One region of the Cellulosimicrobium sp. NPDC055967 genome, then DNA from elsewhere that is predicted to be linked to it. Evidence: riboswitches for the same ligand, from Rfam matches in the RefSeq annotation. Region 1 holds a riboswitch; the other holds the start of a gene.

Region 1 (4,424 bases):
CTCCAAGGGCATGGAGTTCAAGCGCGTCATCCTGTTCGGCGTCTCGTCGGACGAGCAGGGCTGGGGCTACGGGTTGTCGGCCCTGCCGGAGGCCGATCGCGCCGACGGCGAGCTGCGCGAGAGGTCCCTGCTCTACGTCGCGGCGACCCGTGCACGCGACGAGCTGGTAGTCCTGTGGAACGGTCGCCGCAGCGACCTGCTCCCCGCCCACGCCGAGGCGGCAACCGTCTCCTGACCGTTTCCCGGCCGGGGGCGGGCGCCGTCAGGCGTCCGCCCCCGACCCGACGGGTGCCCAGGCCTCCGCTTCCGTGAGCCGTCGTCGCACGGCCTCTCCCCCGACGCCCTCGATCCACGACCGGTCGCCGACGACGACGAGCAGCGAGCGGGCGCGTGACAGGCCGGTGTAGAGCATCTCGCGGGCTCGCGCCTCGTCCCGCACGCCGTTGACGGACAGGACGACCGCAGGGCGTTCGAGGCCCTTGAACCCGAGGACGTGCCCGAAGAACACGTCGTCCTCCGCGAAGAACGCGTCCCAGTAGGCGGCGTACCCGCCGAGGGTGACCTCGTTGACCTGGGCGGGGTGGCGCCGGCCCGTGGCCAGGAGCGCGACCTGGCCGGGGTTCCACCCTTCGTCGAGCAGCGCTTCGACGGCGTCGTCGGCGGCTTCCACGGCTGCGGCGGCGGGCACGTCGACGATCCGTACGCGGGGGCCGTTCATCCCTCGTGGGGTGAGGGTGTCGGGTGAGAGCGCGCCGAACACCTGGGCGATCTGCTTCGTGGAGCGCAGGTTCTCGCGCAGTGTCACGGGGACGAGCTGGAGCGGTACGTCGGCGGCGCGGGGGAAGACCCGTTGCGCGTCGTCGAGGAAGACGTAGAGGCCTCCCTCGTCCGGGTCGCGCAGGCACCGCAGGAGCGACGGCCACCAGAGGTCGCCGAAGTCCTGCGCCTCGTCCACGACGACGGCGTCGAACAGGTCCGTCGACGGACGCTCGCCCGCGAGCCGGCCGAGCTCGGTCGGCAGGTGCCGCTCCCAGTAGTCCGGGTCGTCGTCGGCGCCGCGCTCGGCGCCCCAGCTCAGCGGCAGGTCGTGGAACAGTCCCACGTAGGCGGGACGGTCGCGCGCCGGCCACGTCTGGGTGACGCGTTCGAGGTAGCGCCCGAGCCCCCGCGAGTAGCAGAGCAGGGCGACGCGCTCACCCGCCCGCGCACGCCGGCGCGCCTGCTCGAGCGCGAGCCACGTCTTGCCCGCCCCCGCGCCGCCGACGACCCTCATCCGGCGCACCTCGGAGAGCGCGTCGAGCACGCGGGCCTGGTCGCGGGTCATCTGCTCCAGGCGCGTCTCGTGCTCCAGGGCGAGCGACAGGTGCTCCGTCTGGCTGGGGAAGCCACCGGCGAGCGAGTCCACGAGGGCGGGGACGTCGTCGACCGCGAGCCCGGCATGGCCCTGGCCGTGCCGCTCGACGGCGCGCTTCACCCGCTCGGCGACGCCGCCCGACCGCTCCAGGTCGCCGCGGTCCACGAGCATGTCCCGCGGAAGGTCGACCGTCTCCCAGTCGCGCGGGACGTACCGGTGCGGGAACGCCACGAGGTGCGCGGTGCGCGCCTCTGCGGCCCACAGGTCGCGACGGCGCAGCAGGGCCTGCAGCGCGTGCCGAGCACCCTGGACCTGGCGCACCGGGTCGATGCGGTGCCGCCGGGGACCGTTGCCCTGGAACCAGGTGCCGTCGACCCGGTCGATGTGCCCGCCCTTGACCTCGATCGCGGCGAGCCCGACCCCTGGCCAGGCGACGAGGACGTCGATCTCGTACTCCTGCTCGTCCTCCTGCACGTGCACCCCGTGGAACAGCACGACGTCGTCGGGGAGCTGTTCGCGCAGCGCGTCCCACACGGCGCGCTCGGCGCCGCCGTCGTCGGGGAACGTCGGGTCGGGCGGGAACGCGAGCGGCATGTGCCGTTCGTACCGCACCGTGCCGACGACGTCACGGGTCTGACGACCTGCGGTCTCCCGCGTCACGGGATTTCACCCGCTGCGACGGCCACGGGGCTCGCGGGGTGCACGGCCCGTGCCCACGCGAGGAACGCGGCGCGGCGGGACACGGAGTCCGGCCCGCCGCCACCGCGGGTGCGCCAGTGGTCGAGTCGCGCAAAGTGCCGCACCGTCATGGGTGGCTGGGGCTCGACCCGGCGGTCGGGCTTCCTGTCCCAGAACGGTGCGTTCGTGTCGAGCTCGACGACGCCGAGGCCGCTCTCGCGCGCGCGCCGCCACCGCGTCGGGAACACGAGCGTGACGTAGGCCTCCATGCGCCGCAGCGTCTGGTGGTCCTGCGTGATCCCGGTCAGGGGTTCGGCACCGAGCGACGTGGCGATCGCGGCGTCGATCTTCTGGCACGCGTCGCACACGCGCCGCTCGATGTGGAAGCGGCTCGTCATCTGGACGCGTTCGCTCAGGCAGACGTGGCAGAGACGCAGGAACGGGTTGAACGAGCACCCGCGCGACGGGACCGGGCGCGGGTGCCCGGTGTGGACCGGGCACACGAGGTGCCCCTCGTCGCTCACGAGCAGCTGGCACGGGTCGTCGGTACGGACCCACAGGGTCATGGTCGGGGTCGGGTTCATCGGAGCAGCCCTTCGGTCAGGGCCGACGGCACCCGGGCGCGCAGCAACGCACCGAGGCGGACGTCGACCTCGCACTTCCCTGACCGTTCGGCCAGGGCCGGTCTTCCTCCTGGGGCACCGTGCGCGAGGGGCGCGGTTGCCGGACCGGCACGCGGAGGGCGTCTCGCCGGTCACTCGTGACCTGGGCAGATGTCTACCTCACCCGCTGATCGGACGCAACCTCGCTCCCCGGGCTGGCCGGGCCGTGCACCGGCCGGAGCGGCTCCAGACCGGGGTGATCTCTCAGCGCCTGCTCACCGTGCGTCCTGTACAGGGTCATCACCGCGGCGAAGGGGGCGTGGTCGCCGGTGAGCAAGAGCGGCTCGGTCGAGGAGAACTGGCAGACGAGGGCCCACCCGCCGGGTTCGGGGAACACCGCCGTCATCGCGGAGTAGTCGAACGACAGCCATCGCCCATGCACCTGGACCAGCAGCCGGTGGTTGCTCACGACGAGCCGGGAGACGCAGCGCTCACGCCACTGCTCTCGGGCCTGCGCCTGGGCGGCGCTGCGCTCGGCGGCGTTGGCGATCGCCGTCACGGCAAGGCCGGTGAGGACGAACGACGGCCGCCCGTAGTAGAACCCCGACGTCTGCGTGTAGCTGACAGTCGTCCCGTAGTAGCGCGCGTACCCGGCGGGCACGTCGCAGAAGAACTCCTCGCCCGCGTACGGGACGACGTCCCACACCCGCAGCGTGGGCGGAACCTCCCGCGCGAGGAGATGCCGGTGCAGGCCCTGGGCGTTCGCCCACGCGTGCGCGGCGGCGTCGCGCCGGCCGATCTCGGCACGCTCGGTCGCAGAGAACCGACCGCGGCTGCGCCGGTGCTCCCGGAATGTCCTGGCGCCCTTTGCGATCGCGACAGCGAGCAGGGCGACCGGCCCGAGGAACGCCACGGCGACCACCAGGAGCACGAGGAACGCCCACGCCCCGTGGTAGAGCTCGTGCCGGTTGAGCGCGTCGAGGGCGAGGACGCAAGCGAGGAACACGGCGGGTGCGGCGACGAGCGGCACGACCCATCGTGCGTGCCGCCGGACTCGTCCCGCCCTCGCCGCCGCGCGCGGATCCTCCATGAAGCAGCCCCCTGCTCACGTCGTGCGTCGGGTACTCACCCGCCGTCTCTGGAGGCACGGTAGTCGACTCTCTGAAGGCAGGGAGTCGACGACCGCGTCGTCTCGCCTCGGCGGCCCACAGCCGGAGCTGCACCGCAGGACGGGCCGCACCTCGCGGCCCGTCCCACGGCGTCGGACCTTCAGCGCGCGACGACGGCGCCTCCCAGCGGGCCTGCCGTGGGCTGGATCTCGCGCGCGTAGCAGTAGAACCCGGGCACGCGCGCTCCGGACCGGAACGTCACCTTGTTGAGCTGGCCACTCTGGCTCGCGATGACGGTCCACGGGAGAGGTCCACCCGCGGCCGCATCCACGAGCTGCTGCAGCGCCGCGCGCGACGAGTCCGCGTTGAGGTAGACCGGCACGCCGCGCACGGTCGCCCAGACGACGGCGCGTCCACCGAACGTCCCCACGTCGGCCAGCGTCGGCGCGCCCGTCGCGAGCACCGACCGCACGTGCTCCAGCAGGTGCGGCTCGTCGAACGGGTCGTCCTTCGTCCCGCGCGGGGCGGGCCGCACCGGTGCGGGCACAGGGCTGCGACGACCGGTCGGAGTGCTCGCGCGCCCCGGCGCGGAGCCACCTGCCGCCGCACGGTCCGCCTCGGTGTACGCGGCGTGCTGGTCGCGCGCGGCAGCGGGCGCCGCGCCGGCCCACACGGCTCCAC
Region 2 (4,424 bases), on a different contig from region 1:
CGACGTCCGCGCCGAGCTCGAGCGGCTTCTGCAGCAGCGGGGTCGCGAAGACGTTGTCGAGCACGACGACCGCGCCCGCGGCGTGCGCGAGCTCGCTCACGCGCCGCGCGTCGACGATGTCCTGCATCGGGTTGGACGGCGTCTCGAAGAACACGACGTCCGCCGGGGTCGCCAGCGCCTCCTCCCACTGGGAGAGCACGTGCCCGTCGACGTAGTCGGTCCGCACGCCCCACTTGGCGAAGATCTCGTCGAAGATGACGATGCTCGACCCGAACAGCGCGCGCGCCGCGACGATCCGGGACCCCGAGCCCACGAGCGCGGCGAGCGACGTGAACACCGCGGACATGCCGGACGCCGTCGCGTAGCACGCCTCCGCGCCCTCCAGGAGGCGCAGGCGCTCCTCGAACGCGTGCACCGTGGGGTTGCCGTAGCGCGAGTAGACGAACCGGTCGATCTCGCCCTTGAACGCGGCCTCCGCGTCGGACGCGCGGTCGTACGTGTACCCCTGCGTGAGGAACAGCGCCTCGGACGTCTCCTGGAACTCCGTCCGGTGGTGCCCGCCGCGCACGGCGAGCGTCGCGGCGCGCGCGCTCGCGGGCAGGGGCTTGCGGCCCGAGCCGCCGGGGACGGGCTGCGCGGCGCTCACCGGGCGGCCTCGTCGTAGGTCGTGGTGGGCAGGCCGCGGACCTTCCAGCCCTCGACGTCGCGCAGGCCCGAGAAGCCCTGGGCGCCCTCGAAGCCCTCGAGCACGTTGTACGACGGCCCGAGCCCGGCGGCCGTGGCCGCGCGCGCCGCGCCGATCGAGCGCTGGCCCGAGCGGCACAGGAACACGACCGGACGCTCGTCGCCGGGCGCCAGGCCGGCCTCGACGAGCCGGTCCACGAAGCGGGGGTTGGGACCGGCCGGGGTCACCCACTCGTCGAAGACGACCTCGCGGCCGAGGTCCGTGGCGTCGGGCACGCCGATCGTGCGCCACTCGCCCTCGGTGCGGACGTCGACGAGCACCGCGCGCTCGTCGCTCGTCAGCAGGTCCCACGCCTGCTGCGGGGTGATGTCGCCGGCGTAGCCGACGGCGGGTCGGGCGTCGGGTACGGCCGACGTCTGCTGGGACCGGTCGCTCATGAGTCCTCCTCCATCGATCGTGGCAGTAGCACCCTGCGCCCGGCCGCCTCGCGACGGACCGGGGGGTTGCTGCGGCGTCGACGTGCCACGTCACTCGGCCGCTCCGGATGGTTGGCACGGATCGTACGCCACGCGTCCGACGCGCGGAACGCCTGTCTCGGCGAGCGGCCCCGAGCGAGGTGCCCGACGTCGGACGGTCGCGCTAGCGTGGCAGCGCGCCCGGGCGGGGGTCCCGGGGGCAGGACGACGGGCAGGGGGGAACCGGATGCGGACCGGCCGGGGACGGGTTCTGGGTGCGGTCGTGGTGGCGGGCGTCGTCGCCGCGGGCGCCTGGCTCTGGGTGGCGACCGGCGACGAGGAGCCGCCGCCGCGCGTGGCGAGCGTCCGTCTCGCGGAGGACGACGTCCTCGACGCCCACGGGAGGGCGCGCATCGTCCTGGTCGAGCCGGACGTCGGCTCCGCGCCGCCGCCATCGCCCCGACCGGTGCCCGCCGACGTGGCGACCGGGGGCGAGCCGGTCGACCTCGCAGAGCTCGCCGTCGGTGGGTACGAGGGGTGGTGGAGCGGCGACGGCGACGGCGCAGCCTGCGACGCGTACGCCGACGCCCACCCCGAGGTGGTCCTGGTGAGCACGCGGTCGGGGGAGCCGGTCGAGGCGTTCGTGAACGGGACGAGGCTCCAGGGCGTCCCGTACGGCGCGCTCGGAGAACCCGCGGACTGGCCGCCCGACTCCGTCGTCGTGCTCGACGCGCGGACCGGCGAGGTGCTCGACGCGTTCGAGGTCGACGAGTCCGGCTGGCGCCTCGACCTGCCCGTGAGCTGTGTCCCGCCATCCGAGACGCCTTGACCACCGGTTGACACGCCCGGGCCGCCGCGCACATGCTGGGACGCAGGTCATGAGTGCCAGCGTGAAACCCCGGTTTGCTGGCCGGCAACCCTCCTCTCGCGGCGGGGTGCCCCGGGTGACGACCAGGCCGCACGCCGACCGGCGCGTGGCAAGCGCGGGGATCACCGTCCCCGGACCGCCCTCGGAGGACTGTGCCATGACCGCTCTCGCCGACGTCTCGTGTCCGACCGACCTCCCGACGGCGCCTGACCTCGCGGCGGTCGCCGGCGCGCCCGCGCTTCTGCCCGTCGTCGGCGCGGACACGCTCGTGCCGCTCGTCGACGGCCGCAGCGTCCCGTACGCGAACCTCGACGTCGCGGCGTCGGCCCCGGCGCTGCGCTCCGTCGCGGACCGCGTGACCGAGGTGCTGCCGCTCTACGCGAGCGTGCACCGCGGCGCCGGGTACCTGTCGCAGGTCTCGACCGCGCTCTACGAGGCGTCGCGCCGCGCGATCGGCGCGTTCGTCGGCGCGCGCGCCGACGACGTCACCGTCGTCACACGCAACACGACCGACTCGCTCAACCTGCTCGCGGGCTGCGTCCCGGCGAACGCGGACGGGACGCCCGGGCGCGTGCTCGTCCTCGACGTCGAGCACCACGCGAACCTGCTGCCGTGGCAGCGTGCTGGCGGCGCGACGGTCCTCGCCGGCGGCGCGTCCGTCGCGGAGACGTTGTCCGGCCTGCGCACCGAGCTCGCGCGCTTCCCGTACGCGCTCGTCGCCGTGACCGGTGCGTCGAACGTCACGGGCGAGTCGCTGCCCGTCGCGGACGTCGTGCGGGTCGCGCACGACGCCGGGGCGCGCGTCGTCCTCGACGGCGCCCAGCTCGTCCCGCACCGCGGGTTCTCCCTCGCGGACTCCGGGGTCGACTACGTCGCGTTCTCCGGCCACAAGACGTACGCGCCGTTCGGCGCGGGCGCGCTCGTGGGCCGCCGCGACTGGCTCGACGCGGGGACCCCCTACCTCGCCGGGGGCGGCGCGGTGCGGCAGGTCGCCGTCACCGGCACGCAGTGGCAGACGGCGCCCGCGCGCCACGAGGCCGGGTCGCCGAACGTCGTGGGCGCCGCCGCGCTCGCGGCCGCGTGCGACGCGCTCGCGGCGCTCGACCCGGCCGACCTCCACGCCCACGAGGCGACGCTCCGCGCCGCGCTCGTCGCGGGCCTCGAGGCGGTCCCGGGCGTGCGCGTCGTGCGGGTCTGGGAGGACGCCGTCGACCCGGTCGGCGTCGTCACGTTCTCCGTCGAGGGTCACGACCCGGGCCTCGTCGCCGCGTACCTCTCCGCCGAGCACGGCATCGGCGTGCGCGACGGTCGCTTCTGCGCCCACCCGCTGCTCGCACGCCTCGGGTACGACGCGGGCGCGATCCGCGCGTCCGTCGGCGTCGGGACGACGGGCGCGGACGTCGTCCGCCTCGTCGAGGCCGTGCGGTCGTACGTGGAACAGGGCCCGGCGACGCGCTACGAGGTCGTCGACGGCTGCTGGGCCGTCGCCGACGACCCGCGCCCGGTACCGGCGGGCTCGGGCCTGGAAGGCCTCTTCGCCACCGCCGCGGCGGGCTTCCTCGCCGACGCGGCGGGGTGCGGCCCCGCCGCATGACCGCGAGATAGCGACCTCCCGCCGAGGTAGCGACGTGCAGCCCTGTCGAGGCACCGGAGGTCGCTACCTCGGCCGGGCGTCGCTCTCTCGCGGGCGCTCGGGCGTCCGTTCACCAGGCCGTCGACGAGCGTTGTCCACCGTGTTGCCGGAGCCTCTTGGCGGCGTCGTCCGCGTGTGCTCTGATATGCGCTGTGCTGCACGACGTCGTCCTCTCGGGGCACGGATTCCGCCTGGAACCGCTGGCCCTGGAGCACGCTGAGACACTGGCCGGCCTCGTCGACGAGGCGATGTGGTCAGGCATGAGCATCCCCATGCCCTTCGGGGTCGCGGGGATGGCCGAGCTGGTGGCCGCGACGCGCGCCGCGCCCGACCTGACGGGCTTCGTCGTGCGCGCCACCGGCCCCGACGGGGCCCCGGGCGACGTGCTCGGCAGCACGGCGTTCCGCGACCTGTCGCTCGTCGACCGCCGGGTCGAGGTCGGCCGGACGTTCTACGCCCGCTCGACGTGGGGGAGCCTCGTCAACCCCGTGACCAAGTGGCTGCTGCTGCGGCACGCGTTCGAGACGTGGGACGTGCACCGCGTCGGCTTCCGCGTCGACACGCGCAACACCCGCTCGCTCGGGGCCATGCGCCGGCTCGGGGCGTACGAGGAGGGCGTCATGCGCGGCCACCGCACCGCGCCGGACGGGACGCGCGCCGACTCCGTGATGTTCTCGATCCTCGCGCCCGAGTGGCCCACCGTCGAGGTCGGTCTCCTGGAGCGGATCAACGCGCCGCGCGTCGTGCCCGTGCTCGCCCCGGCGCACCCGGTGGCCTCGCTGC

The links. Region 1 has a riboswitch for S-adenosylmethionine ahead of ACFC2L_RS14665 (hypothetical protein). Riboswitches for the same ligand answer to the same signal wherever they lie in the genome.
Region 2: linked by a shared signal. The riboswitch ahead of ACFC2L_RS02340 (aminotransferase class V-fold PLP-dependent enzyme) and the one ahead of ACFC2L_RS14665 (hypothetical protein) in region 1 are both predicted to bind S-adenosylmethionine.

Annotation. Positions count from the first base shown of each region.
Region 1 covers NZ_JBHJYJ010000011.1:77,177-81,600, reverse strand. Annotated here, with positions in the region: gene ACFC2L_RS14675 (3'-5' exonuclease) at 1-235, shown strand, start outside; gene ACFC2L_RS14670 (NERD domain-containing protein) at 263-2,014, opposite strand; gene ACFC2L_RS14665 (hypothetical protein) at 2,011-2,616, opposite strand; SAM riboswitch class IV at 2,683-2,798, opposite strand; gene ACFC2L_RS14660 (hypothetical protein) at 2,810-3,664, opposite strand; gene ACFC2L_RS14655 (hypothetical protein) at 3,904-4,424, opposite strand, start outside.
Region 2 covers NZ_JBHJYJ010000001.1:549,765-554,188, reverse strand. Annotated here, with positions in the region: gene ACFC2L_RS02355 (O-succinylhomoserine sulfhydrylase) at 1-646, opposite strand, end outside; gene ACFC2L_RS02350 (rhodanese-like domain-containing protein) at 643-1,122, opposite strand; gene ACFC2L_RS02345 (hypothetical protein) at 1,388-1,969, shown strand; SAM riboswitch class IV at 2,015-2,130, shown strand; gene ACFC2L_RS02340 (aminotransferase class V-fold PLP-dependent enzyme) at 2,166-3,602, shown strand; gene ACFC2L_RS02335 (GNAT family N-acetyltransferase) at 3,794-4,424, shown strand, end outside.